4 regions of the Mesorhizobium sp. WSM1497 genome follow, and region 1 is predicted to be linked to each of the others. Evidence: riboswitches for the same ligand, from Rfam matches in the RefSeq annotation. Region 1 holds a riboswitch; each other region holds the start of a gene.
The links. Region 1 has a riboswitch for cobalamin ahead of bluB (5,6-dimethylbenzimidazole synthase). Riboswitches for the same ligand answer to the same signal wherever they lie in the genome.
Positions count from the first base shown of each region.

Region 2: linked by a shared signal. The riboswitch ahead of A9K65_RS25405 (ABC transporter ATP-binding protein) and the one ahead of bluB (5,6-dimethylbenzimidazole synthase) in region 1 are both predicted to bind cobalamin.
Region 3: linked by a shared signal. The riboswitch ahead of A9K65_RS02000 (aromatic ring-hydroxylating dioxygenase subunit alpha) and the one ahead of bluB (5,6-dimethylbenzimidazole synthase) in region 1 are both predicted to bind cobalamin.
Region 4: linked by a shared signal. The riboswitch ahead of A9K65_RS17925 (CbtB domain-containing protein) and the one ahead of bluB (5,6-dimethylbenzimidazole synthase) in region 1 are both predicted to bind cobalamin.

Region 1 is NZ_CP021070.1:5,624,914-5,632,585, reverse strand. It holds gene A9K65_RS27705 (MFS transporter) at 1-1,158, opposite strand, end outside; gene A9K65_RS27700 (TetR/AcrR family transcriptional regulator) at 1,279-1,887, shown strand; gene A9K65_RS27695 (hypothetical protein) at 2,174-3,157, shown strand; partial or broken gene bluB (5,6-dimethylbenzimidazole synthase) at 3,280-3,897, opposite strand; cobalamin riboswitch at 4,008-4,188, opposite strand; gene A9K65_RS27685 (histone deacetylase family protein) at 4,310-5,236, shown strand; gene A9K65_RS27680 (exodeoxyribonuclease VII small subunit) at 5,240-5,491, shown strand; gene A9K65_RS27675 (DUF2277 domain-containing protein) at 5,602-5,868, shown strand; gene A9K65_RS27670 (pirin family protein) at 5,908-6,828, shown strand; gene dxs (1-deoxy-D-xylulose-5-phosphate synthase) at 6,971-7,672, shown strand, end outside.
Region 2 is NZ_CP021070.1:5,172,804-5,180,475, reverse strand. It holds gene A9K65_RS25420 (D-arabinono-1,4-lactone oxidase) at 1-906, shown strand, start outside; gene A9K65_RS25415 (alanine racemase) at 906-2,045, shown strand; gene A9K65_RS25410 (AraC family transcriptional regulator) at 2,051-2,884, opposite strand; cobalamin riboswitch at 3,120-3,327, shown strand; gene A9K65_RS25405 (ABC transporter ATP-binding protein) at 3,492-4,280, shown strand; gene A9K65_RS25400 (ABC transporter substrate-binding protein) at 4,330-5,277, shown strand; gene A9K65_RS25395 (iron ABC transporter permease) at 5,307-6,293, shown strand; gene A9K65_RS25390 (phosphatidate cytidylyltransferase) at 6,319-7,254, opposite strand; gene A9K65_RS25385 (lysophospholipid acyltransferase family protein) at 7,254-7,672, opposite strand, start outside.
Region 3 is NZ_CP021070.1:430,916-438,587, forward strand. It holds gene A9K65_RS01970 (carbohydrate ABC transporter permease) at 1-704, shown strand, start outside; gene A9K65_RS01975 (alpha-glucosidase) at 709-2,373, shown strand; gene ugpC (sn-glycerol-3-phosphate ABC transporter ATP-binding protein UgpC) at 2,398-3,510, shown strand; gene A9K65_RS01985 (DUF680 domain-containing protein) at 3,590-3,835, opposite strand; gene A9K65_RS01990 (DUF680 domain-containing protein) at 3,905-4,105, opposite strand; gene A9K65_RS01995 (DUF680 domain-containing protein) at 4,185-4,382, opposite strand; cobalamin riboswitch at 4,892-5,094, shown strand; gene A9K65_RS02000 (aromatic ring-hydroxylating dioxygenase subunit alpha) at 5,209-6,456, shown strand; gene A9K65_RS02005 (hybrid-cluster NAD(P)-dependent oxidoreductase) at 6,482-7,582, shown strand.
Region 4 is NZ_CP021070.1:3,688,431-3,696,102, forward strand. It holds gene mgtE (magnesium transporter) at 1-1,349, shown strand, start outside; gene A9K65_RS17905 (MerR family DNA-binding transcriptional regulator) at 1,507-1,893, shown strand; gene A9K65_RS17910 (isoprenylcysteine carboxylmethyltransferase family protein) at 1,981-2,457, opposite strand; gene A9K65_RS17915 (DUF1624 domain-containing protein) at 2,454-3,452, opposite strand; gene A9K65_RS17920 (MFS transporter) at 3,676-4,875, shown strand; cobalamin riboswitch at 4,941-5,137, shown strand; gene A9K65_RS17925 (CbtB domain-containing protein) at 5,173-5,352, shown strand; gene A9K65_RS17930 (CbtA family protein) at 5,371-6,141, shown strand; gene cobU (bifunctional adenosylcobinamide kinase/adenosylcobinamide-phosphate guanylyltransferase) at 6,134-6,649, shown strand; gene cobO (cob(I)yrinic acid a,c-diamide adenosyltransferase) at 6,651-7,265, shown strand; gene cbiB (adenosylcobinamide-phosphate synthase CbiB) at 7,302-7,672, opposite strand, start outside.

The DNA of each region.
Region 1 (7,672 bases):
CTGGCCAAGCAGCACCGTGGCCAGCGCGATCGTGCCTGAAGCCACAGAGACCCAGAACCCGTTCTGGGCACCGAACGCATCGACCACCGCGCCGGCCGCGAACGAGCCGAGCGCCATGCCGATGCCGATGCCGGTCATGACCCAGGTAATGCCTTCGGTCAGCATCGCCTCCGGCACATGCCGCTCGATCAGGCCGAAGGCGGTGATGAAGGTCGGCGAGATCGCCACGCCGCTGATGAACACGGTCAGCGCCAGCAGTGGCACGGTGTCGGCGGTGAGCGGCAACAGCGTGCCGAGCGCGACGAGGGCGACCGCGATGGCCAACTGGCGTTGCAGCGGCGCCTTCAGGCTGAGCGCGCCGACGATGATGCCGAGCACGAACGATCCCAGCGCGTAAACGCCGATGACAAGGCTGGCGGCGCCGGGCTGGCCAAGCTCCTTGGTGATCGCCACGGTGCTGACTTCCGTCGTCGCGAAGGTCGCGCCGATGAAGATCAGGGCGAAGGTGATGATCTGAACCGGCCGCAGGCGGATCGCCGAGCCGCTTGAGCCATGGTCCACCGGCCGCACTTGCGGCTCCGTCGAGCGTTGCAGGATGAAGGCCGCTGATCCGAATGCGAGAAATAATGTGCTCACCAGAACGCCGGCTTCCGGGAACAGGGCAGCACTGAGACCGACCGATAGCGATGCCCCGGCGATATAGACCAGTTCATCGGCCGCGGACTCGAAGGCGAATGCGGTGTTCATCTGCGGCCGTCCGCGGAAAATCTCTGTCCAGCGCGCCCGCACCATCGCCGGCATGCTTGGCATGGCCGCGGCCAGTAGGGCCGACACGAACAGCGTCCACACCGGCCAGTCCTGGTTGGCCGCCGCTATCAGGACGGCGAAAGCCAGCACCGCGATGATGGTGGTGGGCACGACGATTTGTGTCTGGCCCAGGCGGTCCACCAATCTCGATATCTGCGGCGCAACGAAAGCGTTGGCCAGCGCGTATGTTGCCGAGACGGCTCCGGCCAGCCAGTATTCGCCACGCGTCTGCGACAGCATCGCCACGATGCCGATGGGCGCCATGGCGATCGGCAGGCGCGCCATGAATCCGGCGGCCGCAAAGCCCTTGGCTCCGGGGGCACGAAAGATTTCCGCATAGGGATTTTGCATGGGTGGTTCCTCGACAAAGGACGATTCGGCAATTACATACGAAGCGTATGATTGTTAAATAGAGCATACGCCGCGTATGTCAATTGGCATACGTTACGTATGTGAATAGGGCCAGAAGCCATGCACAGACCCCGCAAGGAGATGATCGCCGAGACGCGCGCAAAGCTGATCGCGGCGGCCCGCCATGCCTTCGGCACAACAGGCTATGCGGAAGCCTCGATGGATGATTTCACCGCTTCGGCCGGGCTGACGCGCGGCGCGCTCTATCATCATTTTGGCGACAAGAAGGGGCTGCTGCAGGCGGTCATAGCCCAGATCGACGGCGAGATGGCGGCGCGCATCAATGAGGTCGCGTCGAGAGCGCCGACCCGCTGGCAGCATTTCGTCGACGAGTGCTCGACCTATATCGAGATGGCGCTGGAGCCGGAAATCCAGCGCATCATGTTCCGGGATGGCCCGGCCGTGCTGGGGGATCCAGCGCAATGGCCGAATGCCAGTGCGTGCATCGTGTCAATGACCGACCATCTGACCGCGCTGCAGGAGGAGGGGGTCGTTGTCTCGAGCCTCGACCCCGAGACGGCCTCGCGACTGATCAACGGAGCGAGCAGCCAGGCAGCGCAACGGATCGCCAATTCGAGCGACCCCGAAGCGACGTCCAAGAAGGTGGTGACGGCGTTCAAGCAACTGCTCGAAGGCCTGCTCAAGAAGCCGGATCCGCAGTCGAATTGAAGTTCCCACCGGAGCTTTCGTGCCGGCAGCTGTTCCCGATAGGAATTTTTTCTTGACACCTGCCCTCAGCTAAGGTACATATTCGTCCATGGTGCTGATTTGCGCTGGTGACCCGCCGCACAGGCGGGTTTTTCGTGATGCTCCGTCAGACAACGCGCCGGCGAGAGGCTGCGAAAGAAAACCGTTGCCCAGAATTCGTCGCCCTGTGGTGCCAGGGCCGGCAATTGACAATCGCCGGGTTGAGTTCATCCTCTTCCACCATCTCTGAGGCGGAGATTCGGGGCACATGTGGGATTTCGAGATCGGCCGGTCGGTGTCCATCATGATGCGGACCTGGCCGTTCATCGTCTTTCGTATGATCGTCTATTTCGGCATCACGCTGGCCTACATCATGGCGACCGGCACCGGTGCCTCGGTCGGCTATGGCGTCGGCCATATCTCCACCGATCCCGACGGGCCCATGTCCTTTGCCCTGTGGGGCGGCGTGGTCGGGTTTGGCATCGTCTCGATCGCGGTCTACTGGATCCGCGAATACATCCTCTATATCGTCAAGGCCGGCCACATCGCCGTCATGGTTCATCTGATCGACGGCCGCGACATTCCCGCAGGTCAGGACCAGATCGCCTACGCCAGGGATATCGTGACCCAGCGTTTTGCCGAGGCCAACATCCTTTTCGTCGTCGACCAACTCGTCAAGGGTGCCATCCGCGCCATCACCGGCCTGCTCGGCGGCATCGCCGCCTTCCTGCCTATACCGGGCCTGAGCGGCCTGGTCTCCTTCATCAACACGGTGATCCGCCTGTCGCTGACCTATGTCGACGAGATCATCCTCGGCTACAACATCCGCATCAATTCAGCCTCACCCTTCGAGACGGCGCGCCAAGGCGTCGTGCTCTATGCCCAGAACGGCAAGGTCATGGTCAAGAACGCCGTCTGGCTGGCGGTCATCATGTGGGGCGTTTCGTTCGTCATCTTTCTGATGATGCTGGCGCCTGCTGGTGCGATTCTGTTCCTGATGCCTGGCCAGCTCGCCGGCTGGGCTTTCGTGCTCGCCATCGTCTTCGCCTGGGCGTTCAAGGCGGCCTTCATCGAGCCTTTCGCCATCGCTTGCCTGATGCAGGTCTATTTCAAGACCATCGCGGGCCAGGTGCCCGATCCGGCCTGGGACGCCCGGCTGACCGAGGCGTCGTCGAAGTTCAGGGAGCTCAAGGACAAGGCGCTCGCCTCCTTCGGCGGTTCGCGCTGGGGTACGGCCGGCGCCACACCCTGATCGGCTGGGCGGATGGTGTCTGGTGAGGCAGAAACGGTGTTGAGGCGCGCCACGGTGGACTTCAGCTGTGTCTCGCCTTGCCCGGAAAACGTTTCGCTCATGATCAGTTCCGGCAGCGGCAGCCGCCGTCCCCAACCATGCGTTTCAAGGTCCGGTTTGGAAGCGAACTCGGAAACACGGCCGACGCAGAGATAGGCGATTGGCGTTACGTGATCCGGAATGGCCAACAGCCGCTTCAGCGCCTCAGCCTCGATGATGCTCACCCAGCCGACGCCAACGCCCTCGGCACGCGCGGCCAGCCAGAAATTCTGCACCGCGCAGACGGTGCTGTAGAGATCCATCTCCGGATTGTGCCAGCGTCCCAGCGGCGAACCCTTCGAGCGCTGCCGGTCGCAAGTGATGCAGATGTTGAGCGCGCTCTCGCAGATGCCTTCCAGCTTGAGCTTGCGGTACAGCGCCTGTTTTTCCGTCTCGATCGCCGGCAGTTCCTGCTCGCGCGCGGCCAGGAACAGGTCGCGCACCCTTTCGCGTCGCTCGATGTCACGAATGACAATGAAATTCCATGGCTGCATGAAGCCGACCGATGGCGCATGATGGGCGGCAAGCAGCAGCCGCGCCAGCACGTCGTCATCGATCGCGGTGGGCAGGAAATGGCTGCGCACGTCGCGCCGCGTGAACATGGCGCGATAGACCGCATCGCGCGCATTCTGGTCGAATCCATCGTCAATGGCAGCGGTCATATATTCCGGCATCGCTTGTCCCCTTGCGATTGCAGATTCAAAACGGTCAGAGCGTACTTTGTGCGTCCAAATGGACGCACGTCGCTCTGATGCCACCCGCCCGACCATGCGGATGACGATGCCTGCCAGGCCGGTCTTCTGGCTTGGGATCAACCCGCGTCCGGTGCCTTCCCGTCATCGACAGTGGCATTTACCGGCGCGGTCCCCCTCACAGCGTTGGGCACGCCACGGAATTCAACCGTGTTCCCGATTCTCCCGCTTGCGGCGGGCACCAGGCAGTGCCAAGGACTTTACGCCGAAGCGCCGGCGAGGCCAATGCCTGCGGCGACACGAATGGACGCAGGCGCGATTTTCCCCAGTCATCGGCCGCCCGTGCATGGCCTTTGTCGATCCGGGTCACTAGATTAGGACGATGACCACCCGTCTCTACACGCATCCGATCTTCCTCGAGCATCTCACGCCGCCCGGACATCCCGAGCGGCCCGACCGCTTGCGCGCCATCGAGCGCGTGCTCGATGAGGAAGCCTTTGCCGGGCTCGAACGTATCCAGGCGCCGGAAGGCGACGAGGCCACCATCCTCTACGCGCATCCCGCCGATTTCGTCGCCCGCGTGCGCGCCGCCATTCCCGACGAGGGCATTGCCCGCATCGATGCCGACACCACTGCCAGTCCGAAGAGCTGGCAAGCGGCGATCACTGCGATCGGCGCCGCCAACGCTGCCGTCGATGATGTCTTTTCGGGCCGCGCCGACAACGTCTTTGTCGCCGCCCGGCCGCCCGGCCATCATGCCGAAAAGACCACGGCCATGGGCTTCTGCCTGTTCAATACGGCGGCGATCGCGGCGCGTTATGCGCAGAAGAAACACGGTGTCGAGCGCGTTGCCATCGTCGACTGGGACGTGCATCACGGCAATGGCACGCAGGATATTTTCTGGGACGATCCCTCGGTGCTCTATTGCTCGACACACCAGATGCCGCTTTATCCCGGCACCGGAGCGAAGACCGAAACGGGCGCCGGCAATATCGTCAACGCACCGCTGGCGCCGCAGACCGGCAGCGAAGTGTTTCGCGATGCCTTCCTGTCGCGCGTCCTGCCCGCGCTCGACAATTTCGCGCCCGACCTGATCATCATTTCGGCCGGGTTCGACGCGCACCACCGCGATCCGCTGGCCGAGATCAATCTGACCGAGGATGATTTCGACTGGGCGACCGGCCAGCTGATGCAGCGCGCGGCACGCCACAGCGGCAACCGGCTCGTAAGCCTGCTCGAGGGCGGCTACGATCTGCAGGGATTGGCATTTTCGGTCGCCGCCCATGTCGGGCGACTGATGAAAGGATGAACGATGGCTGGTGAGACCAACGAAGACGTCAAGGCGATGAGCTTCGAGCAGGCACTCGATGCGCTGGAGAAGATCGTCGATGATCTGGAGCGTGGCGACGTGCCGCTCGACCAGTCGATCAGGATCTATGAACGTGGCGAGGCGCTGAAGGCGCATTGCGACCGGCTGCTGAAGGCCGCCGAGGACAAGGTCGAGAAGATCAGGCTGTCGCGCGACGGCAAGCCGGTTGGAACGGAGCCGCTCGACGCAGATTGAGGCCGGTCCGAACGATGGCCTCGCCTCACCGGTTTTTGGACATGATCATGATCGAGGCTATAACTCGTTGCGATTGAAACAGCTCAAGGACAAGAGGAGATACGGAAGCGATGTGCAGAAACATCAAGACCCTGTTCAATTTTGATCCGCCGGCAACCAATGACGAGGTGCGCGACGCGGCCCTTCAGTTCGTCCGCAAGCTGAGCGGAACGACGCGACCCTCGAAGCAGAACCAGCACGCCTTCGATCATGCCGTCGACGCCATCGCGGCCTCGGCGCGCGAACTGCTCGATTCCCTGGAAACCCATCAGCATCCGCGCAATCGCGAAGAGGTGGCGGCCAAGCTGCGGGCAAAGGCGGCCATCCGCTTTGCCTGATGCGGCCAGGCGGCCTTCGACCACCGACAAGGAGAGTCCATGAGCTTCTTCCCCGGGAAAGACCCTGAGGTGGGCGATGCGTTCGCCAGCGATCAGATCGAATTGATGGTCGTTCCGAACGCCAAGGACATCGGTGGTTTTCAGGTGCGCCGTGCCCTGCCAACGGCAAAAAGGCGGTTGGTCGGTCCGTTCATCTTCTTCGACCGCATGGGTCCCGCGATCCTGCGGGCCGGCCAGGCGCTGGACGTCCGTCCGCATCCGCATATCGGACTGTCGACGGTCACCTATCTGTTCGACGGCAAGATCCGGCACCGCGACTCCCTCGGCACCGAAATGGTCATTCAGCCCGGCGACGTGAATTTGATGACCGCCGGCCGCGGCATCGTCCATTCGGAGCGTACGCCGGAGGAACTGCGTGGCGCGCCGATGTCGGTATCCGGCCTGCAGACATGGCTGGCGCTGCCGGACGACAAGGAAGAGGTGGCTCCTGTGTTCGAGAACACAGGAGCGGTCAGGCTTCCCGAGATTGATGCCGAAGGCGTCAACGGGCGCCTCATCATCGGCGATTTCCAAGGATTACGGTCCCCGGTCAGGGCCGATTCGGAGACGCTCTACGCCGACCTGCGCCTGGCGCCCGGCGCCAGCGTGAAAATCCCTGCCGATGCGGAAGAGCGCGCCATTTACACGCTGGAAGGCGAGGTCTCGATTTCGGGCGATGTGTTCCCAGCCGAACGGCTGCTGGTGTTCCGTCCCGGTGACGAGATCGTCGTGTCGTCGCAGACCGGGGCGCATTTCATGCTGTTCGGCGGCGCCTCTCTTGGTTCGAAGCGTTACATCTGGTGGAATTTCGTCTCGTCGTCGAAAGAGCGTATCGAACAGGCGAAAGAGGAATGGAAGACAGGCCGCTTCGACATCGTTCCAGGAGACGAGGAAGAGTTCATTCCGCTGCCGGAAAGCTGATGCCTGTCGCCCAAAGTGGCCCGGTTTTGGGGAAACGACCTGCATAGAAGCAAAAGACCACAGTCTGATCCGCGTCACTGACACGCATTTACTTTCGCCGGCCGGCGGCCTATTTCGCCCATCAACCGAAAGCCTGAGCACCGTGAACGCAACGCCGCATACGCCGCTTCTCGACAAGGCCCGCATCCCGGCCGACCTGCGCACGCTTGCCGAGAGTGAGCTGCCGCAACTGGCGTCCGAGCTTCGCGCCGAGCTGGTCGACGCGGTATCCCGCACGGGTGGTCATCTGGGCGCCGGCCTTGGCGTGGTCGAGCTGACAGTGGCGCTGCACTATGTCTTCAACACCCCCGATGATCGGCTGATCTGGGATGTCGGCCACCAGGCCTATCCGCACAAGATCCTGACCGGCCGCCGCGACCGTATCCGCACGCTGCGCCAGGAAGGCGGCCTGTCCGGCTTCACCCGCCGCGCCGAGAGCGAGTACGATCCATTCGGCGCTGCCCACTCCTCGACATCGATATCGGCCGGCCTCGGCATGGCCGCGGCCCGCGATCTCTCCGGCGGCCGCAACAATGTCATCGCCGTCATCGGCGACGGCGCCATGTCTGCCGGCATGGCCTACGAGGCGATGAACAATGCCGGCGCACTCGATGCACGGCTGATCGTCATTCTCAACGACAACGACATGTCGATCGCGCCGCCAACCGGCGCCATGAGCGCCTATCTGGCGCGGCTGGCCTCCGGCAAGGCCTATATCGGCCTGCGCGATTTCGGCAAAAAACTGACGTCTTATCTCGGCAAGCGCGCGGATCGTGCGATCACAAGGGCGGTCGAGCATGCACGT
Region 2 (7,672 bases), 450 kb from region 1:
CTCGGCGCCTATCACACGCAGCTGGAGACGGTGCAGATCGTCGACGGGCTTGGCAAGGTCCGCGACTTCAAGCGGGCAGGGGATCGGGACATGATCCACGCCATCGGTGTCGCGCTCGGCGCTTTCGGCGTGCTCACCGAAGTGACGCTGAACAACATCGCGACCTACCGGTTGCGCCGCCGCAAATATGTGCTGCCGATCACCGAGATGCTGCGCGATTTCGAGGCGATGATGGCCGCGCATCGCTCGGCCGAATTCTACTACATTCCGTTTTCCGGCTATGCGCAGTTCATCGCCAGCGATTTCAGCGATGCCGCACCCACCACGCGGCCGCCGGAAGAGGACGAGGCGGGTTTGAGGACACTGCGCAGGCTGCGCACTTCACTTGCCTGGCTGCCATCGCTGCGTGGCCGCCTGATCCGATCGGCGGCCGCCAAGTTTCCCGCCGAGGACTACGTGCAGGACTGGCTCAACGTCTATGCCAGCGACCGGCAGACCAAGTTCAACGAGATGGAATATCATTTGCCGTTCGAGGAAGGGCCGAAGGCGCTGGCCGAGATCATCGAGCTGACCGAGAAGCGCTTTCCCGAGGTCTATTTCCCGATGGAGGTGCGCTCGGTCGCGCCGGACCAGTTCTGGCTTTCGCCATTCTACAACAGGCTGACCTGCTCCGTCGCCATCCACCATGACGCCGCGAACGATCCTTTGCCGTTCATGCGGGCGGCAGAGCCGATCTTCCGCAGATATGGCGGCCGGCCGCATTGGGGCAAGATGCACAGCCTGAAAGCGGCGGAGCTGAAAAAGCTCTACCCGCGCTGGGACGATGCCATGGCGGCGCGCCGCGACATCGATCCGGAAAACCGCTTCGTGTCGCCCTACATGGCCGGCCTGTTCGGCATCGAATGATGAGCACCTATTTTTCCACCCTCTCGGATGCGCTGAAGACCGCCGGCATCTTCCGACCCTGCCTGCTGCTCGACCGCGATCGGCTGGACGGAAACATTGCCCTGGTAAAAAGGAGGCTGGATCCCGGCCTGGCCGTGCGGCTGGTCGACAAATCGCTCGCCTGCCTGCCGCTGCTTGCGCATATAGGCAAGGCGCTTCGCCATGAGCGCTTCATGACCTTCCACCCGCCGATCAGCGAGGCGGTGCTGAAGGCGTTTCCGGATGCCGATCTGCTCTACGGCAAGCCGATGCCGATCGGTGCGGCAAGGGCTGCGCTGGTGAAGGGTGATGCCGACTGGTCGCGTGTCTGCTGGCTGATCGACAGCGAGGAGAGACTGGCGGAATACGGTGCTCTCGCTGACGAACTCGGCATCGGCCTGCGCATCGCTTTCGAGATCGATGTCGGGCTGCATCGCGGCGGCTTTGCTGATCCCGCGGCCTTGTCGAAGGCGTTGAGCGCGTTGCCGGTCCGGCTGCATTGCGAAGGCGTCATGGCCTACGAGGCGCATGCGCCGCTCATTCCCGGCCTTTTCGGCGGACCGGCAAAGGCATTGGCGGAGGCGTCGGCGCAGGCTGCGGCGTTCGTCGCTTGTCTCGGCGCCGACCAGCGCCGCATCCTCAACATCGGCGGCAGCAAGACCGCGCTGCTTCATCGTGGCGGCGCGGCCAATGAAGTGTCGATGGGCTCGGCCTTCGTGCTGCCCAGCGACTTCGATACGCCAGGCCTCGACGGCTTCCAGCCGGCGGCTTTCATCGCTACGCCGATCCTGAAAGTGGTCGAGCCGATGCTGCCTGGCCCGCCGGCCGTCACCCGCCTGCTGCAGGCGCTCGGCCGGTTTCCGCGCAAGGGCTGCTATCTCTATGGCGGCAAGTGGATGGCCGAGCCGGTCTTCCCCCAAGGCATGAAGACGAACGGCCTGCTCGGCCTGTCCTCCAACCAGCAATTCATGGGCTTGCCCGCCGATGCGACCGCAAGGCCAGGCGACTACGCGTTTCTAAGGCCGACGCAGAGCGAGGCCGTGCTGCAGCAATTCGGGTCGATCGCCGTGTTTTCCGGCGGAAAGGTCATCGATCGCTGGCCGGCGCTGCCGATGGCGTGATCGAGCTACGCCTTCACCGGTACCCAGATCTCCAGCCCGCCATTGCCGCTGTGGGCATCGAACTCCGGTCCATAGCGCTCGAATTCCGGTGCATCCGCGATTTCGTGACCGGAGTCGGGCAGCCAACTGTTCCAGATCGTGTTGATCGTCCGGCGGATGGATGAGATGTGCTCGCGGTGCGAGAACACCGCATATTTCTGCGCCGGCACCCGCACCCGATAGAAGTCCTTCGGCAGATCCGCAAAGCCGGACACTTCGACGCCGACGACATAGTCGAAATTGCCCGCGTCGTCGCCGTTAAGGCAGACGCCGTAGAAAACGCCTGAGATCTCGCCGGGGATGTTGCCGATATAGGGTGCAAAACGCTGCCACTGCATCGGAATCCCGGCGCTGGTTTCACAGCTGTAGCGTTCGCCGAGGCCGGCGATCAGGAACGGCCGGCTGGTCTCGAAGCGCGGTGGTTCGAGATTGGTGAGGAAGGACTGGTCCATCAGGATCGGCTCCACGAGGTCGAGGTTGTTGGTCGAGCCTTGCGCGCGCACCAGTTCCGGCGTGGTGCCGAACTGATCGCGGAAGGCACGGGTGAACGCCTCATGCGAGTTGTAGCCGGCGTCGAGCGCGACGGCGAGGATGTCGGGCGCTCCGCCGGCCAGCTTGCGCGCCGCCTCGGTCAGCCGGCGTGAGCGCATGTAACCCATCACCGAGCGGCCGGTTGCGGCGCCGAAGGCGCGCGTCACATGAAAACGCGACACGCCGCTGCTTTGCGCGACATCGTCAAGCGAGATCGCCTCCGGCAGATGGCTCTCGACGAACCACAGCGCTTTCTCGGTCGGGTTCATGGGGCTCCTTTTCGCATTGGCCGGATCATCTTGGCGTTTCCTGGCGCGGCCAGTTTGATCGAAATTGCGCATCCCGTGCAATCTGCGCCGATCCCATGGGCTTTCGCTTGACAGCGGGCCGCGTCATCTCCTAAGAATGTTATGTTATTACATAAAGTGAGCGTGCAATGCCTGTTTCCCTTAGCTGGCCCACCACTTCGTCCGAGAAATCCATTGCGAAGCGTTTGGTGGAAATCTACGCTGAAGTGGTGATGGTCCCCGAGCCGAAAGGCGAGGGGTGAAAAGGGAACACGGTGAGGCCTGTTCAGGTCGAGGCCGTGGCTGCCCCCGCAACTGTAAGCGGCGAGCAAAATCCGTGAATGCCACTGGCCGGCAAGGCTGGGAAGGCAGGATGGCGCAACGACCCGCGAGCCAGGAGACCTGCCATCACTGAGTTGACCGGACGGGGTGTGCCGGGAGGAAACGCGAGTCCCGGTCTTGTCGGCCGGTTCGCCAGCTTCCTTCCGTCGCCAGTTTTGGAAAGTGACGGAAAGTTGGACGGCTCCATCGATCATCGCATCACCATGCGCACGCTTTGCCGTCCCCGCAATCCGGCGGGCAGCAGCCGATGAGCGCAGTGCTTCTCGAAGCCCATGACCTCTGTGCCATGGCGAATGGGCGGAATCTGGTCCAGGCGGTCAGCTTCTCGGTGGCCGCTGGCGATCGCCTTGCCATCATCGGTCCCAACGGCGCCGGCAAGACGACGCTGCTGCGCATGCTGTCGGGCATGCTGCGGCCAAGTTCCGGCGAGGTGAAGCTTGGCGGACGCGGGCTGGACAGGATTTCGGCCGCCGAGCGGGCGTTGCATATCGCCGTTGTCGGCCAGACCGACCAGCCCGATCCGCGGCTGGCGGTGATCGATTATGTCGAGCTTGGCCGGGTCCCGCACGCCGGGCTGCGGCGCAGGCGCGAGGAACGCGATATCGCCGTCGAGGCGCTGCGCCGGACCGGCCTGCTGCCGCTGCTTGGCCGCACCGTCGGCTCGCTGTCGGGCGGCGAGCGCCAGCGCGCCCAACTGGCGCGCGCCATCGCCCAGCAGCCCAAAATCCTGTTCCTCGACGAACCGACCAACCATCTGGACCCGCGCGCCCGCGGCGAACTGCTCGACCTCGTGGCAGGCTTCGAGATGACGGTGATCGCGGTGCTGCACGATCTGGCGCTGGTAGCACCCTTCGCCACCAGGGTTGCGGTGATGAATCATGCCCGCCTGCAAGCGCTCGCCGCACCGCGCGAAGCGCTGGCCCAACAGCTGATCCGCGAGATTTTCGGCATCGATGTGCTGCGCCTGCGCCATCCGACCGAGGATCGAGAGTTGACGGTGTTCGAGGTTCCGAACCGTGCCGCGCCGCCGTCGTGATTGAAGCCGTTCCATAGTCGACCCGATCCCACCCACAAGGAGCATACCCGTGAAACGCCTCGCTTTTTCGCTTGCCGTCTCGCTGCTGACCTCGACCGCCTTCGCCTTCCCGGTAACCGTCGACAGCTGCGGCAAGCCGCTGACCTTCGACGCGCCGCCGAAGCGCGCTGTCATCCACGATCTGAACATGGCCGAGATGGCTTTCGCGCTGAAATTGCAGCCGTCAATCGTCGGCCTGACGGGCATCACCGGATGGTACAAGGTCGGTTCCGAATTCAAGGCAGAGCAGGGTTCGATCCCGGAGCTGGCGCCGAAATATCCGACGCTCGAAAACCTCGTGGCCGTGGAGCCGGATTTCTTCTTCGCCGGCTGGTACTACGGCATGAAGCCGGGTGGCGAGGTGACGCCCGACACGCTTGCCCCGCACGGCATCAAGACGCTGGTTCTGGCGGAAAGCTGCGTCCATCTCGACAAGAGCCGCCCCGCCGCCTCGATGGACCTGCTCTATGGCGACGTCGAAAAGCTGGGCAAGATCTTCGGCAAGGAGACAGAGGCGGAAAAGCTTGTCTCTGGCTGGAAGGCGCAGCTCGCCGACATCACCGCCAAGGTCGGCAGCGCCAAGGGCACGCGGGTGTTCCTCTACGATTCCGGCGAGGACAAGCCGTTCACCGCAGGCAAGTTCGCCATCCCCAGCGCCATGATCACTGCCGCCGGCGGCGACAACATCATGGCTGACATGGACACCAGCTGGGGCAACACGGATTGGGAAACGGTGGCGTCGCGCAATCCGCAATTCCTCATCCTGCTCGATTACCAGGACGGTGGCGGCTACAGGAAGCTGCTCGATTTCCTGAAAGCGCATCCGGCCATGAAGGAGACCGACGCGGTCAAGAACGAACGCTTCGTTGCCCTGCGCTACGCCGAGCTGACGCCTGGACCCGCCAACATCGAAGCGATCGACAAGATCGCCAAGGCCATGCACCCGGAAGCATTTTGAGCTTGCGTCATCCGGCATTTGCGTTGGCCATGCTGGCGGGAGCGGCGGCGATCGCCGCTCTCGCTCTGCTGTCGATCGCCTATGGCTCGACGCTGATCCCGCTGGCCGACGTTGTTGCAGCGCTTGGCCGCGCAATCGGCTTAGGCGGGCACGACGTGTCCGGGCCGGTCGGCAAGATCGTCGTCGATCTGCGGCTGCCGCGCACGATCCTGGCCATCTGCGTCGGCGCGGGCCTCGGCGTCGTCGGCGCGCTGCTGCAGACGGTGACCCGCAACGATCTCGCCGATCCGTTCCTGTTCGGCCTGTCGTCGGGCGCCGCCGCCGGTGCTGTTTCCGTCATCACCGTCTTCGGCGACAGCTTTGGCATCTGGACGTTGCCGGTCGCGGCCTTCACCGGCGGCATATTGGCCGCCGGCGTCGTCCTGCTGCTGGTCGCGCGGGTGAGGGGCCAAGGGCCGGAGCGGCTGATCCTCGCCGGCCTTGCTGTGTCCTTCATGTTCACCGCCTTGACCAACTACCTGGTCTTTGCCGGCGACCAGCGCGCCGCCCACTCCGTGTTGTTCTGGACGATGGGCGGCCTTGGCCTGGCGCGCTGGGACAATATCTGGCTCGGCGCGCTGGGTGCGGGCACCATTCTGGCTTACGCGCTGTGGAACCACCGCCGGCTCGATGCCTTCCTGGCCGGCGAAAACGCCGCCGAAAGCCTTGGCGTGCCAGTGGCGCGCATGCGCCGAATGACGTTTCTCGTCGCCGCCTTCTCGACGGCGATCCTGGTCTCTGTCGCCGGGGTCATCGGCTTCGTCGGGCTGATGATCCCGCATCTGTCGCGGCCGCTGGCAGGCCCCTTGCATCTGCGCCTGGTTGCCAGCTGCGCCGTCTTCGGCGCGGTGCTTTTGCTGGCCAGCGATCTTCTGGCCCGAACGCTGCTTCCGCCGCAGGAACTGCCGATCGGCATCATCACCAGCTCGGTCGGTGCGTTCTTCGTCGTCACCATGCTGATCCGCAACCGGCTTTGAGCGCCTTTGGCAACCGGTCGCCGGATCACACGGTCCAGAAATAGCGCACGATGTGGAAGAACACCGGGGCGGCGAAGACCAGGCTGTCGGTGCGGTCCATCATGCCGCCATGGCCTTCGATCAGATGGCCCCAGTCCTTGACGCCCTGGTCGCGCTTGATGGCCGAGGCGACCAGCCCGCCTAGGAATCCCATCGAGCAGGCGACGAAGGCCACGCCTGCCGCCTGCAGCGGCGAGAAGGGCGTCACGAACGACAACAGCGCGCCGAGCAGGCTCGCCGACACCAGTCCGCCGATCAGCCCTTCCCAGGTTTTCGACGGCGAGACGTTCGGCGAAAACCGGTGTTTACCAAACAGCTTGCCGAAGATGTACTGCAGCACGTCGCTGCCTTGCACGACGATGATCAGGAAGGCGATCAGCAGCAGGGTGCGGCCCTCGAAGCCTGGCACGTCGAGTGTCAGCAGGGCGGGGACGTGGCTGACGCAATAGACCGAGATCATCACCGCCCATTGCTGCGCGGCGATCCGCTCGAGGAAGCGTTCGGTGTCGCCATGCAGCGCCGTGATGGCCGGCATCAAGAGGAAGCAGTAGACCGGAATGAAGATGACGAAGAGCCCGTACCAGGCGGTCCACACCAGCCAGTACTGAAACGGGATGATGATGCCGAACATGCCGAGCAGCACCCAATGGTCGCTGCGGCGCGTATGCGTCAGCGTCACGAATTCGCGCAGCGCGGCGAAGGAAATCAGCGCAAACAGGATGGTCATCCCGTAACGGCCGAAGAAGAAGGCGACCGTCATCAGCGCCACCATCACCCACCAGGCGTTGATGCGCTGCGTGAGATTGACAAGCGTCGAGCTCAGCGGCTTCGGCGCTCGCGCCGAAAGGATGGTGGCGACGATGCTGGCGGTGGTCAAAACCGCCAGCAGGCCGATGATCAGGATGGAGATCTCGTGGCGCATCAATCGTCTCGCTCGGGACGCGGGTTGAGCGCCAGAAGCGCGGCGTGGGCGCGCTCGAGAAAGGCGCGGCGTTCTTCGCCCGGGCCAACCGCGACAGGCGCGCCGAAAACGACGCGGCACAGCAGCGGCACCGGCAGGAACTGGCCCTTGGGCAGCACGCGCGACATGTTCTCGATCCAGCACGGGATCAGCTCGACCTCAGGCCGCGCCGTCGACAGATTGTAGAGCCCGGAGCGGAACGCCAGCAGCGGCTCGTCTGTCATGTTGCGTGTGCCTTCGGGAAACAGGATAAGCGAGTGCCCTTGGTCGAGAACCGACAGCATGATCTCGATGGGGTTTTCCTCAGGTCTCGTCCATTGCCGGTTGATGAGCACGGACGACAACATGTCCTGCGCGATGAAGCGGCGCAGCCGCGACT
Region 3 (7,672 bases), 1.5 Mb from region 1:
CGAAATTCACCACCGATAATTACAAAACCGTGCTGTTTTCCGAAGGCATCGGACGGTCTTTCATGAATTCCCTGACCGTCACCATTCCGGCGACCGTCATCCCGATCCTGATCGCCGCCTTTGCCGCTTATGCGCTGGCCTGGATGCGGTTTCCCGGCCGGGCGCTGCTGATCGCGGTCATCATCGGCTTGCTGGTGGTGCCGTTGCAGATGTCGCTGATCCCGCTGTTGAAGCTCTACAACGGCGTCGGCGCTTTCTTCGGCATGCCGTCGAAGACCTATCTCGGCATCTGGCTGGCGCATACCGGCTTCGGCCTGCCCTTCGCCATCTACCTGCTGCGCAGCTACATTGCCGGCCTGCCGCGCGAAATCATGGAATCGGCGCGCATCGACGGCGCCAGCGATTTCGAGATCTTCGTCAAGATCGTCTTGCCGCTGTCGTTTCCGGTGCTGGCTTCGTTTGCCATCTTCCAATTCCTGTGGGTATGGAACGATCTGCTGGTGGCGATGGTTTTCCTCGGTACGGAGGCAGACCAGATCGTGCTGACCGCCAAGCTCAACGCCCTGTTGGGCTCACGCGGCGGCGACTGGGAGATTCTGACGACATCGGCTTTCGTGACCATCATCGTGCCGCTGATCGTGTTCTTCTCGCTGCAGCGCTATTTTGTCCGCGGGCTGCTTGCCGGCTCGGTGAAAGGAGGCTGAGACGATGCAATCCGCTTTGAAGGCCAGCTCGAAGCCTGACCTCGCTATCGATCGCGACTGGTGGCGGGGCGCGGTGATCTACCAGATTTATCCGCGCAGCTACCAGGACTCGAACGGCGACGGCATCGGTGACCTTAAGGGCATCATCGGGCGGCTACCCTACATCGCGGCACTCGGTGCGGACGCCATCTGGATTTCGCCGTTCTTCAAGTCGCCGATGAAGGATTTCGGCTATGACGTGTCGGATTACTGCGACGTCGATCCGATGTTCGGCACGCTGGCCGACTTCGACGCGCTGACCGCCGAGGCACACAGGCTGGGCTTGAAGGTGATGATCGACGAGGTGCTGTCGCACACCGCCGACAACCACCCGTGGTTCAAGGAAAGCCGGTCGAGCCGCAGCAACCCGAAAGCCGACTGGTACGTCTGGGCAGACGCCAGGCCGGACGGCACGCCGCCCAACAACTGGCTGTCGATCTTCGGCGGCTCGGCCTGGCAATGGGACACCAGCCGCCAGCAATATTACATGCACAATTTTCTGGCCGAGCAGCCCGACCTCAACTTCCACAACCACGAGGTCCAGGACGCGTTGCTCGACGTCACCCGCTTCTGGCTGGAGCGCGGCGTCGATGGTTTCCGGCTCGACACCATCAATTTCTACTTCCACAGCCAGGGCTTGGAAAACAACCCGCCGCTGCCGCCGGAAGAGCGCAACGACCAGACCGCGCCGGCGGTCAACCCCTACAACTACCAGGACCATCTCTACGACAAGAGCCGGCCCGAGAATCTCGGCTTCCTCGAACGGTTCCGTGCCCTGCTCGATGAATATCCGGCAACGGCAGCGGTCGGGGAGGTCGGCGATTCGCAGCGTGGGCTTGAAGTGGTGGCCGCCTACACCGCCGGCGGCAAGCGCGTGCACATGTGCTACTCCTTCGATTTCCTGGCGCCGGAAAAGATCAGCGCGGGCAAGGTCCGCTCGGTGCTGGAATCCTTCGGCAAGGTCGCCAGCGATGGCTGGTCGTGCTGGGCCTTCTCCAACCACGATGTAATGCGCCCGGCCTCGCGCTGGGCCGCCAATGAGCCCGACCCGACCGCCTACCTCAAGGTCATCTCGGCGCTGCTGATGTCCTTGCGCGGTTCGGTCTGCATCTATCAGGGTGAGGAACTTGGGCTCGGCGAGGCCGACCTTCGGTTCGAGGATTTGCAGGATCCCTACGGCATCCGCTTCTGGCCTGAATTCAAGGGCCGCGACGGCTGCCGCACACCGATGGTGTGGGACGGCGGCGCCAAGAATGGCGGCTTCTCCCAGGCAAAACCCTGGCTGCCGGTGCCGGCCAAGCATTTGGCGCAAGCGGTCAATGTCCAGCAGGGCGACGAGGCTTCGCTGCTCGAGCACTACCGGCGCTTTCTCAGCTTCCGGCGTGCCCATCCGGCGCTGGCCAAGGGCGACATCACCTTCATCGAAAGTGAGGGAGATACCGTCGCCTTCACGCGCCGCGCAGGCAACGAGCAGATCGTCTGCGTCTTCAATCTGGGAGCCGGGCGGGCCAAGGTTGACCTTGGCGGCCGATCGCTGCAACCTCTGCCCGGGCACGGATTTTCGGGGCAGGCGAGCAGCGGTTCCATCGAGCTTGGCGGCTACGGCGCCTGGTTCGGGCGTCTCGACTGAATTTCCAATCACTGGAGGAAACCAATGGCCGATGTCACGCTAAGACAAGTGAAGAAGTCCTACGGCAATCTGAACATTCTCCACGGCATCGACCTCGATATTAAGTCGGGCGAGTTCATCGTCTTCGTCGGCCCGTCGGGCTGCGGCAAGTCGACATTGCTGAGGTCGATCGCCGGGCTCGAGGAAATCACCTCCGGCGAACTCAGAATAGCCGGCGAAGTGGTGAACGACGTGCCGCCGTCGAAGCGGGGCATCGCCATGGTGTTCCAGTCCTACGCGCTGTACCCGCACATGACCGTCTACGACAACATGGCGTTCTCGATGAAGATCGGCAAAGAGAACAAGGCCGAGATCGACCGCCGCGTGCGCCAGGCCGCCGAGATCCTGCAGCTGACCAAATATCTCGACCGGCTGCCCAAGGCGATGTCGGGTGGCCAGCGCCAGCGCGTCGCCATCGGCCGCGCCATCGTGCGCAATCCGAAGGTGTTCCTGTTCGACGAGCCGCTTTCGAACCTCGACGCCGCGCTGCGCGTCGCCACCCGCATCGAGATCGCCAAGCTCAAGGAATCGATGCCCAACACGACCATGATCTACGTTACCCACGACCAGGTCGAGGCGATGACGCTGGCCGACCGCATCGTGGTGCTCAAGGACGGCCATATCGAGCAGGTCGGCACGCCGATGGACCTCTACAAGAAGCCCGGCAATCTGTTCGTTGCCCAGTTCATCGGCTCGCCGGCCATGAACATCCTGCCGGCGACCATCGAAAAGACCGGAAACCCGACCGTCGTCAGCCATGTCGGCGGACGCAAGGCGACCGTGCCGATTGCGACGCCGGCTTCGGCAAAGGGCGCCGCGGTGAGCTTTGGCGTGCGGCCGGAGGACCTGATCATCGCCAGCGGCGCGGACTATCTGTTCGAGGGGACGGTCGACTATGTCGAGCAACTCGGCGAGGTGCAGCTTGTCTATGTCGACATCGGCCGCGCCGATCTGCCGCTGGTGACCAAGCTGCCCGGCAATGTCGAGGTCAAGCGCGGCTCGACATTGCGGCTGAGCGCCAATGGCGAGGACCTGCATATCTTCGACGCGGATGGACGTTCTTTCGCGTTGCATGAAGTGGAAGCAAAGGCGGCTTAACCGCAATTACCGTGTCAGGCACAAAAAAGAGCGGCGGGCCGGGCCCGCCGCTCTTTGACTTGGAGATCGACTTCGGTTGTTAGTTGTTGCCGAAGAGGTTGCGGTCGGCACCTTGCGGAGCAGACTTCTGGGTGGTGTCACCCGACGAGTTCAGCAGCTTGTAAACCGGCGAACCGGTGTTGCGTACCGAAGAGGTGCGCGTGCTGTCGACCGAAGTCGTGGCGGCAGGCTGATTGGCACCATTGGAGCCAAAGTTGTCGCTGCCGGCGAAGGCACTGCCGGTGATGGCCAGAACGGCGGCGGCAGCAATAAGGATCTTGTTCATTTTAGTCTCCTGAATTCTGGATTTCGCCAGGACGGCAGACACAGCTGCCGTCGGTTGCGAAATTGGTTGTTAGCGACCGAAGAGGTTACGGTCGCTGCCCTGAGCGGGCGTCTGGGCAGCCGGTTCCGAGGTCTTGGTGGAAGCCGTGTACGACTGGTCCACAGCGGCGGCAGGCTGGTTCGGGCCGTTCGAACCGTAGTTGTCGCTGCCCGCGAAAGCGCTGCCGGTGATGGCCAGAACGGCGGCGGCAGCAATGAGGATCTTGTTCATCTTGAATACTCCTGAATGTCTGAATTTCGCCAGGGCGGCGGGCGAGCCCGCCGTCGACCGGAAAACTGGGAATCGGCTGTTAGTTGTTGCCGAAGAGGTTGCGGTCAGCACCCTGGGCAGGCGCCTGAGCAGCCGGTTCCGACTTCTTGGTCGAAGCGGTGTACGAGCTGTCGACAGCAGTGGCTGCCGCGGCGTTCGAACCGTAGTGGTCGCTACCAGCGAAGGCGCTGCCGGAAATGGCCAGAAGGGCTGCGGCAGTGAGAATGATCTTTTTCATTTTTGGTACTCCAGTATCGTCTTTTTCCGTCCGTCTAGCGGCGTGTCTTGGAAATGAAATCGCGTCGTTCGGACAGCCCCGATGTGGGAGGGCAAGGTCGTCTTTTCCAATCACGAAGTTGTTCCGTGTGGACCATGAATCCACACCTTGAAATTGTGCCAACGGAATCTACGGATGCATTTTTCTTCTTCACATCAGTGCGTTAGGTGTATCCACCTGATGGATCACTGACTGTTTCAGAGGCCCAGCGTTCACACCGTCCTGCACGCACCGTCAACAGAAACGAACCGTTCGGTTCGATTTTAGAGCAAGCTAATAGTCACTTTTCGAAACCGTTAACCTTTTTTGACCCCCGCGAAGGGTCGGATTCGCGAAGATCGCAGCCGGCAAATGGCCGCCCGGGAGGTGGGATCTCGGCCCGCGACGATCTGCAGTAGCGTTTCGCATGCCGTGTCGCGCCGCATGGATACGATGTCGTTTTCATGCCGACGGCGCGCCCGCGATCGTGGTTAGATCATACCATCTCAGGTGCCGCTTCGTGACGACGAGGCGGAGAATTGGGAAGCCGGTCAGAATCCGGCGCTGCCCCCGCAACGGTGGTGGAGTTCAAGTCGCAACGGGAGACCACTGGGCAACCGCCTGGGAAGGTGTCGCGATGGTCCGCAAGGACAACTCCAGAGCCCGGAAACCAGCCCGAGATTTTTAGACTCGACTGATCGCGGTGGGCGGTCAAGAGGTGGATAGCGCATGTCCGGCACACAGCCGGCCTGTGTTTCAATCCTTCCTCCGTCACCACCAGTTCAGTCCTTAGGAACGAGGACAGGACATGGATATCCGCAACGACATGCTGAGGCTCCTGAAGGGGCGCCGGCAAGGCTTTTCGCTGGAGCAGCCCTTCTACACCGATCCGGACTACTTCAAGCTCGACATGGAGCTGATCTGGTATCGCGACTGGCTGTTCATCGGCCATGATTGCGAACTGCCGAAGCCGGGCAGCTACATCACCGTGCAGGTCGGCGATTATCCGGTCGTCCTTGTCCGCGACCAGCACGGCAAGATCAACGCCTTCCACAATTCCTGCCGCCATCGCGGCAGCCGCGTGTGCAACACGGAGAAGGGTACCGCGGCAAAGCTCGTCTGCCCGTATCATCAGTGGACCTACGAGCTGGACGGCCGCCTGCTGTTTGCCCGCCAGATGGCCGACGGTTTCGACAAGAGTGATTTCGGCCTGAAGCCGGTCGCCTGCGAGAGCGTCGGCGGCTACATCTTCATCTGCCTGGCCAAGGAACCGGCAGATTTCGCGCCGATGCGGGCGATGATCGAACCCTATCTTTTGCCGCACCGGCTGCGTGAAGCAAAGATCGCCTTCGAGAGCACGATCGTCGAGAAGGGCAACTGGAAGCTGGTCTGGGAAAACAACCGCGAGTGCTACCACTGCGCCGCCAATCATCCCGAGTTGTGCAAGACCTTCCCCGAGGCTCCAACCGTAACCGGCGTCCATGGCGCCGACAGCGACCCTGAAATGGTCGCACACTGGGCCAGATGCGAGGCATCAGGCTTGCCGAGCAAATTCCGCATCGATCCGGCAGGGCAGTACCGCGCCACCCGCGCGCCGCTGCTGCGCGATGCCGTCAGCTACACCATGACGGGAAAACGGGCGGTCCAGAAGAACCTGTCCGACAGCGTTTCAACCGACCGCATCGGCTCCTTGCTGCTCTATCACTATCCGACGACCTGGAACCATATCCTCGGCGACCACGCCGTTACCTTCCGCGTGCTGCCGATCAGTGCCACGGAAACCGCGGTGACCACGAAATGGCTCGTCCACAAGGATGCGGTCGAAGGCGTCGACTACGACCTCGCTGAGCTCACCCATGTCTGGACCGAGACCAACGACCAGGACCGCCGCATCGTCGAGGAAAACGCCTTCGGCATCCTGTCGCCGGCCTATGAACCAGGCCCCTATTCGGAGCTGCATGAGGGCGGCGTGATCCAGTTCGTCGAGTGGTACGCGTCGTTCATCGGGCCGCGCCTTGCCGAAGGCGGCCGGCCGGCCCTGCGCAGCGTCGCCTAGCCCAGGGGACAAGAGGATGAATGCGATGACGGACCTTGGCCTCTATCGCCATCTCGACCAGATGACGCCCTGGAACGACAGGCTGCAGGTGCTGGAAGTGATCGGCGTCAGCGACGAAGCGCCTGACGTGAAGACCTTCACCTTCCGCTCCGACAACCAGACCTGGTTCCGCTACAAACCGGGGCAGTTCGTGACTCTGGAACTGCCGACATCGGACGGGCCGCTGATGCGCACCTACACGCTGTCGTCCTCGCCGTCGCGGCCGTTCTCGATCGCGGTGACGGTCAAGGCGCAGGCGGGCAGCACCGGTACGCGCTGGATGTTCGACCATCTGACGCCCGGTTCGCACGTCAAGGCCTATGGGCCGACCGGCGACTTCTCGCTGCACAGCCACCCGGCCGCCAAATATCTGTTCATTTCGGCCGGTTCCGGCGTGACGCCGATGATGTCGATGCTGCGCTGGCTGAACGACTGCGCCCCATGGACCGATGTCGGCTTCGTCAACTGCGCGCGCCGCCCGGAAGAGATCATTTTCCGCAAGGAGCTCGAACTGCTCGGCAGCCGCATGCCTGGGCTGTCGCTCGGCTTCATGATCGAGGAGCGGTCGAGCCGCGAGGGCTGGTTCGGCCATATGGGCCGCATCGACGCGATCCGGCTGCCATTGCTGGCGCCCGATTTCCGCGAGCGCGAGATTTTCTGCTGCGGCCCCGATCCTTTCATGCGCGCCGTGCGCGGCATGCTGGACGCCGCCGGCTTCGACATGGCGAAATACCATCAGGAAAGCTTTGCCGCGCCTGCCGTGGAGGAGATCCCGGCGCCGTTCTCGCCGCCGGCGGAAGACGGCGCCGCTGCCACCGTGGAGGCCGTGACACCGATCCGGTTCTCGCATTCCGATGTCGATGCCGAATGCGTCGCCGGCCAGACGGTGCTGCAGACGGCACGCGCCTCGGGGGTGCGGATTCCCGCCGCCTGCGAGTTCGGCCTGTGCGGCACCTGCAAGGTGAGGAAGGTCGCGGGCGACGTCGAGATGAGCCACAATGGCGGCATCCTCGATCACGAAATCGAGGACGGCTTTATCCTCGCCTGTTGCTCGAAGCCGCTTTCAGCGCTTGAAATCGAGGCGTGACCGGCAGGCACGGTCAGAGACTGTCCATGCCCGCGCGGCCTGCAGCTGCGCTCGCCCGGGCCTAAGCCATCTTGCCAAAAACCCTGCAAA
Region 4 (7,672 bases), 1.9 Mb from region 1:
AGGACGGCGCCGTGCTTTCGTCCTTCCTGGCGCGGATCGGCGCGGCGATCGCCGACCGCGACACGCTGACCCTCAAGCATGAAGTCGACGACCTGCACCAGTCGGAGCTCGGCGACCTGCTCGAGGCGCTGCATCCCGAACAGCGCCGCGCGCTGGTCGAACTCCTGGGCGCCGATTTCGACTTCTCCTCGCTGACGGAGGTCGACGAGGCGATCCGTATGGAGATCGTCGACAATCTGCCCAATGCGCAGATCGCGCAGGCGGTGCAGGAGCTCGATTCCGACGACGCCGTCTACATTCTCGAGGATCTCGACCAGGAAGACCAGGACGAGATCCTGTCCCAACTGCCGTTCACCGAGCGGATCAGGCTGCGCCGATCGCTCGATTATCCCGAAGAGACGGCCGGCCGCCGCATGCAGACCGAGTTCGTCGCGGTTCCGCCGTTCTGGACGATCGGCCAGACCATCGACTACATGCGCGAGGACAACAATCTTCCCGAGCGCTTCAGCCAGATCTTCGTCATCGATCCGAGCTTCAAGCTGCTCGGCGCCATCGACCTCGACCAGATCCTGCGCACCAAGCGTTCGGTCAAGGTCGAGGAGGTGATGCACGAGACGCGGCACGCCATTCCGGCCACCATGGACCAGGAAGAGGCGGCGCGGGAATTCGAGCAGTACGATCTTTTGTCGGCCGCGGTCGTCGACGAGAACGAACGGCTGGTTGGCGTTCTGACCATCGACGATGTCGTCGACGTCATCCAGCAGGAGGCCGAGGAAGATCTGATGCGCATGGGCGGCGTCGGCGACGAAGAGCTTTCCGACAGCATCTTTTCGACCTCGCGCTCACGCGTTCCGTGGCTGCTGATCAACCTTCTGACCGCGTTCCTGGCGGCGTCGGTGATCAGCCTGTTCGACCGCACGATCGAACACATCGTGGCACTGGCGGTGCTGATGCCGATCGTCGCGGGCATGGGCGGCAATGCCGGCTCGCAAACCATGACCGTCACCGTGCGGGCGTTGGCGACCAGGGATCTCGACATCTACAATGCCGGCCGCATCATTCGCCGCGAGATGGGTGTCGGCTTCATCAACGGCATCGTCTTCGCCATCCTGATCGGCATCGTCGCGGCAGCCTGGTTCCGTGATCCCAATCTGGGCGGGATCATCGCGGCGGCGATGATCATCAACATGTTCGTGGCCGCCCTGGCCGGCATCCTGATCCCGCTGCTGCTCGATCGTTTCAAGGTCGATCCGGCGGTCGCTTCGGCGGTCTTCGTCACCACGGTTACCGACGTCGTCGGTTTCTTTGCATTTCTCGGCATTGCCACGTGGTGGTTCGGCGTGCCCTGAAGGCACGCCTTTTGGCTCAATTGACTTTTACGTAAATGCCGTGCGAGGCTCGCGCGGGGCGCCATGTCGATTCCGGCATGGCATGGGTTTTGGTTCGGGACAGAAGGGTGACGCCGGCATGGCGATCGCCCCGGTGTTTCGGCGTGTGGGAGTGGCAATGCGAGAATATTATTCGATCACCGAGTTGACCCGCGAGTTCGACGTGTCGACGCGGACGCTGCGCTTTTACGAGGACGAAGGGCTGGTGCAGCCGGTGCGGCGCGGCCGCACGCGGCTGTTTCGCCCCTCCGACCGGCAGCTCATTCGCCAGATCATGCGCGGCAAAAGGCTTGGCTTCTCGATCAACGAGATTCGCGAAATCATCCAGATGTACAAGGAGCCGCCCGGCGAAGTCGGCCAGCTCAACCTGATGATCAAGCGCATCGAGGAAAAGCGCGAGGATCTCCGGCAGAAACGCCGCGACCTCGAGGAGACGCTGGCTGAACTCGACCAGGCCGAGGAGTCTTGTGTGGAGCGGCTGGTGGAGCTTGGCGTGAATACGTAGGCAGAGAGTTTGAGGGACAGCGCCCCCTCTCTCCTGCCGGACATCTCCCCCACGAGGGGGGGGGAGATTGGCCGCTTGAAAGCCAGCTCAAATCCAGCGGCGCACGCGTTTGGCGTAGTCGCGGTATTTCTTGCCGAATTTTGCTGCCAGCACCTTTTCCTCGCCTTCGATCGCCACCTTCTGCGTGGCATAGGCGGCGATGAACGCCAGTGGCAGGAACCACACGATGCCCGAGACAAAGGCGACGCCGATCAACAGCAGCGTGTTGGCCAGATACATCGGATTGCGGGTGACGCCGAAGGGACCCGTGGTGACCAGGTGATCGGGTACAGCGTTGGGGTTGAGCGTGGTCTTGGCCCGGATCATGGTGCGGATCGCGGTGAACCAGAGTGCGGCGACGGCAAACAGCGCCACCCAGCCGGCCGCGAACAGGATATCGCCCAGCAGGTCGCCGATCCAGGGCAGGGGATAGAGCAGGCCCAGTGCGATGCTGACGGCGATGGCGGCGATGTAGATCAGCGGCGGCCACGGTATGAGCCCCGGCTTCGGTTGGTTCTCGGTCATTCGGCCCCTCCCTCCATCAACTTGCTGTCGGTCTTGGCGGTGCACATGCCGGCGAGATCGGACAAATGCGCTTTCCACTCCGCAGTCTGATCGTTGTTGTAGAGCCTATCAAGCGTGGACTCGCCCTCGAGCGTATCGAGCATGCAGACACAGTAGCTCGTACAGAACTCGGTGTCGCGCGACTGCTCGCAGGACAGCTGACAGGTTTTGAGGAAATTCACCTGCGGGGTTTCGACCTGCGCCGGCATGATTTGCGAGAACAGCCAGACGCAGCCGATCAGCAGCGGCTGGTGGATCAAATAGAAAGCCAGGCTGTGCCGGCCGATGAAGACCAGCGGGTTGGCCAAGCGACCGAGCGCCAGATTGGCAAGCCTGGCAAGCAGGCCGGCACCTGCGGCGAGTTTTGTCACCGCGATGCCCGCAAGTACGGCGCCGAACCACGGAAACAGCGGAACGTAGTCGTTGGAGCGCGGATTGGTCGCCGACAGGCCGACCCACCACAGCCATGGGTGATCGAAGGCCTCGAAGCGCAGATAGACGGGGGCGGCGATAACGAGCGCGGCGACGACAAGCGTCAGCAGCGCCGGCAGGCGCAGGAAGGCGAGACCGAGCAGGCTGGCCAGCGCGATCTCGTGCAAGATGCCGAAGAAGATGAAGCCGTCCGGAGTGGCTATGCGGGTAACGACCGAAATCGCGATCGCGGCTCCGGCGACCATGGCGAACCGCTTCCAGAAGCCGTTCCAGCGGATTTGTCGACCGTGGGCGAGATACAGGCTGACGCCGACCAGGAACAGGAAGGTCGAGGCGATGCAGCGCGCGTAAATCTTCCACCAGCCGAAGGCGGTCAGGCCGGGATCGGTGTAGCCGAAGAACTCCAGATCCCAGGTGAAATGGTAGCTTGCCATGGCGATCAGCGCGATGCCGCGCACGATGTCGATGGCGACGATGCGCTTTGGTCGATCCTGAACGGGCGCGGTCGGCGTTTGGATGCTCATGGTCTCGCATTCTGATTCAGCCCCGCTGGAGGACTATCACGGTTGCCCAGGACAAAAGAAGACCGGCAACCCTGCCGATAACGCCGGATCAGCCGCGGCATTGGGCCAGTGCCGGAAAGCCTTTGGCCGGCTTCGCTTTTGCCGGATGCACGTCGGTTTCCTCTTATTGGCGCTGAGGTCGCCACGGCAGATTTGACCCGGTGAATCTGCTTCGGGGAAAGCAATGTCCACCCATGTGCGCCATCCGATCTGGCTACCGGCCCTCAAGGCCGCGGACGCGCGCACCTTCGCTTCGCTCTATGCGGTCGAATCCTTCGCCCGCGCCACGGTGTCGAGCGTCATCCCGATCCAGGCTTACGAGATCCTGCACAACGAGCAGATCGTCTCGATCCTCTACACCGTCGTGGCGATGCTCGGCCTGTCGGTGACATTGTTCATGCCGATGCTGATCCGCCGTTTCGCCCGGCGCTGGGTCTACACGGCGGGCGCCTGCCTGCTGGCCATCGGCTCGCTGTTCTTCGTCACCGACACGCTTGCCGGGCAACTGGCCGGCATGCTGTGCCGGGTGATGGGCGCCAGCGCGCTGTCGATCACGCTCAACCTCTACATCATGGACCACATCCGCAAGACCGACTTCATGCAGGCCGAATCGCTGCGCATGGCGTGGTCGATGCTGGCCTGGACCGGTGGGCCGACGCTCGGCATCTTCCTCTACACGCGCTTCGGCGTCTATGCCGCGCATGGCGCGGTGGCCGTGTTCGCGTTAGCCCTGCTGGCATTGTTCTGGACCTACCGGCTCGGCGACAACCCGTCGATCCGTCCCGGCAAGACGCGACCAGCCAATCCGCTCGCCAATATCGGCCGCTTCATCGCCCAGCCCAGGCTCAGGCTGGCCTGGCTGATCGCGTTTGGGCGCTCCTGTTTCTGGACGACGTTCTTCGTCTATGGGCCGCTGTTCATGGTCATTACGGGTGAGGGCAAGCTGGCCGGCGGCCTGCTGGTTTCGGCCGGCAACGCGCTTTTGTTCATGGCGATTTTCTGGGGCAAGGCGGGAAAGCGCTTTGGCGGCCGCAGGACCATGACATTTGCCTATTTCGCCATGTCGGCCGCGCTTCTGGCGGCGGGCTTCGTCGGCGAAACCGTGCCGCTGCTCACCGGCGCCTTCCTGCTCTGCGGTGCCTTCTTCACCATTGCACTCGACGCGCTCGGCTCGACCGCCTTCATGCGCTCGGTGCGCTCCTATGAAAGATCGCAGATGGCGGCGGTCTATCGCACCTATCTCGACTTTTCCGAGCTGACGCCGCCGCTGGTCTATTCGGTGGTGCTGGCCTTCTTCGGCCTGGGCTCGGTGTTCGTCACGCTTGGCCTGCTGGCGGCGGTCTGCGGCTTCGTGACGTGGCGCTATCTGCCGAAATCGCTTTGACCTTCATGGCGCATTCGCAACGGTCGCCGGCGGAATTTGGTTTGCCGGACGCGAGGATTCTGCCTATAGTCGCCGGTGTCGCCGGTTCCATTTTGGAGCCAAGAGGGAATGCGGTAAGGGCGGATTTCGCCCAATGCCGTGGCTGCCCCCGCAACTGTGTGCGGTAGTCCTCTCCATATGCCACTGAAGATTTTTCTTCGGGAAGGTGGGGAAGGACGCTGATCCGTGAGCCAGGAGACCTGCCGGCGACAGGAAACTGACTTCGATGCCCTCGGGTGGAGGGCGAAAGGACAAGACATGACTACCGCTTCCGTCTCCCTCGGCGCTTCCGTCTCCTCGCAGTCGCGCTTCATGCAGCTTGCGCTCGCCGCGCTGCTCGGCATTTTCGTGATGGGCTTTGTCGGCTTCTCGCATATCGATGCGGTCCACAATGCGGCTCACGACTATCGCCATTCGATGGCGTTTCCCTGCCACTGACGAGGGGCTGACGACATCATGAACCTGTTTCGCAACGTCGTGTTCATCGCGGCGATCGCAGGGCTCGTGGCCGGCGTCGTTCTCGCCTGCATGCAGGCCTATGCGACCGTGCCGCTGATCCTGAAGGCGGAAGTCTACGAACAGGCGGGCGGCGGGCATCACCATGACCATGCCGCTCCGGCAGCAACGGATAGCAATGCCATGAGCACAGCCGCTCCGGCCCCTGCCGAAGCGACTGCTGCGGCGGAAGACGAGGGCTGGGCGCCGGCAGACGGTTTCGAGCGTTTCGCCTTCAGCGTGCTTGCCAACATCGTCACCGGCATCGGCTTCGGATTGATCCTGGTCGCGGTTTCCGAATTCGCCGGCGGTATCGGTGGTTGGCGCCAGGGCGTGTTCTGGGGCTTGGCCGGCTTTGCCGTGTTCACGCTGGCGCCGGGCCTCGGCCTGCCGCCGGAACTGCCGGCCATGCCGGCCGCCGATCTCACCCAGCGCCAGATCTGGTGGTGGGCAACGGTGGCGGCAACCGCTGCCGGTCTCGGCCTGATCGCGTTCCGCAAGTCGCTGCCGCTGGCGATCCTTGCCGTCCTTTTGATCGTCGCACCGCATGTTGTCGGGGCACCGCAGCCCGACAGTTACGAGACGGCGATTCCGGAAGGGCTGCATCACCAGTTCGTGGTGGCGGTGACCGTGACCAATCTGGTGTTCTGGCTGGTGCTCGGCGCGGTTGTCGGCGTGGTGCGCCGCCGCTTCACCGGCACCGCGACCAGCCTGCGCGACAGCTTTGCCTGATCGCAAGACACTGACCTTCCTGATCGGCGGTGCGCGCTCCGGCAAGAGCGCACACGCCGAAATTTTGGCGACCGCCTTGCCGCCGCCCTGGACCTATATCGCCACGGCGCAAGCCTATGATGACGAGATGCGTGAGCGCATCGCGTTGCACCGGTCGCGGCGCGGCGAAGGCTGGACGACCATCGACGCACCGCTCGATCTCGCCGGCGCGCTTGCCGCCTTGCCGGACGATCGGCCGGTGCTTGTCGACTGCCTGACGCTGTGGCTGACCAACCATATGCTGGCCGAACACGATTTCGAGCTGGAATGCCGGCGATTGGCGGACGTGCTGTCGCGGCCGCGCGGACCCTGGTTCTTGGTGTCCAATGAAGTCGGACAAGGCATCGTGCCGGACAATGCACTGGCGCGCCGCTTTCGCGATGCCGCCGGCCGGCTCAACCAGCAGGTCGCGGCGACTGCCGATACGGTGCTGCTGATGGTGGCGGGGCTGCCGCTCAAGGTGAAATGATATGACCGATATCGACAATAAGGACGAAGAGCGCCACCGCGCCAAGATGGCCAAGCGCAAGGCGGTGCAGGATGCCGAGGTGGCGAGCAAGACGGTCGAGAAGGGGTTGCTGATCGTCAACACCGGCCCGGGCAAAGGCAAGACCACGGCCGCCTTCGGGCTGGCGCTGCGGATGCTCGGCTACGGCAAGCGCGTCGGTGTCGTCCAGTTCATCAAGGGCAAGTGGCACACCGGCGAGAAGGACGCCTTCGCCGCCTTCGGCGACCGTGTCGTGTGGCACGCGATGGGCGAGGGGTTCACCTGGGAAACCCAGGATCTGAAGCGCGACATCGCTGCCGCCGAAGCCGCCTGGGCCAAGGTGCTCGAACTGATGGCCGATCCGTCGATCAGCCTGCTGGTGCTCGACGAATTGAACATTGCGCTGCGCTACGACTATCTCGATCTCGACAGAGTGGTTGGCGCGCTAAAAGCGCGGCGCGAGGGCCTGCATGTCGTTGTCACCGGCCGCAACGCCAAGCCGGCGCTGGTCGAGGCCGCAGACCTCGTCACCGAAATGAGCGTGACCAAGCATCATTTTTCCGCCGGCGTGAAAGCGCAGCAGGGGATCGAGTTCTGAGTGTTCCTCAACCTCCCCAGACGGGGGAGGGTGAGGTTAGGTCACAACGATGACAACGACCGAAACCAACCCGAACAGAGCGATCAGCAGATAGTCGGCGACGCGATAGAGTTTCAGCGCCCGCCTGATGTCGAGGCTGTCGGCTTCACGCCGCCCACCTTCGCCCATGAAGACGTCGTCGACCAGCACGCCGCCATAGAAGCGCGGGCCGGCGAGCGCCAGGCCGAGCGCACCGGCCATCGCCGCTTCCGGCCAGCCGGCATTGGGCGAGCGGTGTTTTTTCGCGTCGCGCCGCACCGCATGCCAGGCTTTTTTCACATCAGCGCCTTTGACGAAGAACGCCGCCAGCACGATCAGAAGCGCCGTCAGCCGCGACGCCGGCAGGTTGATCCAATCGTCAAAGCGCG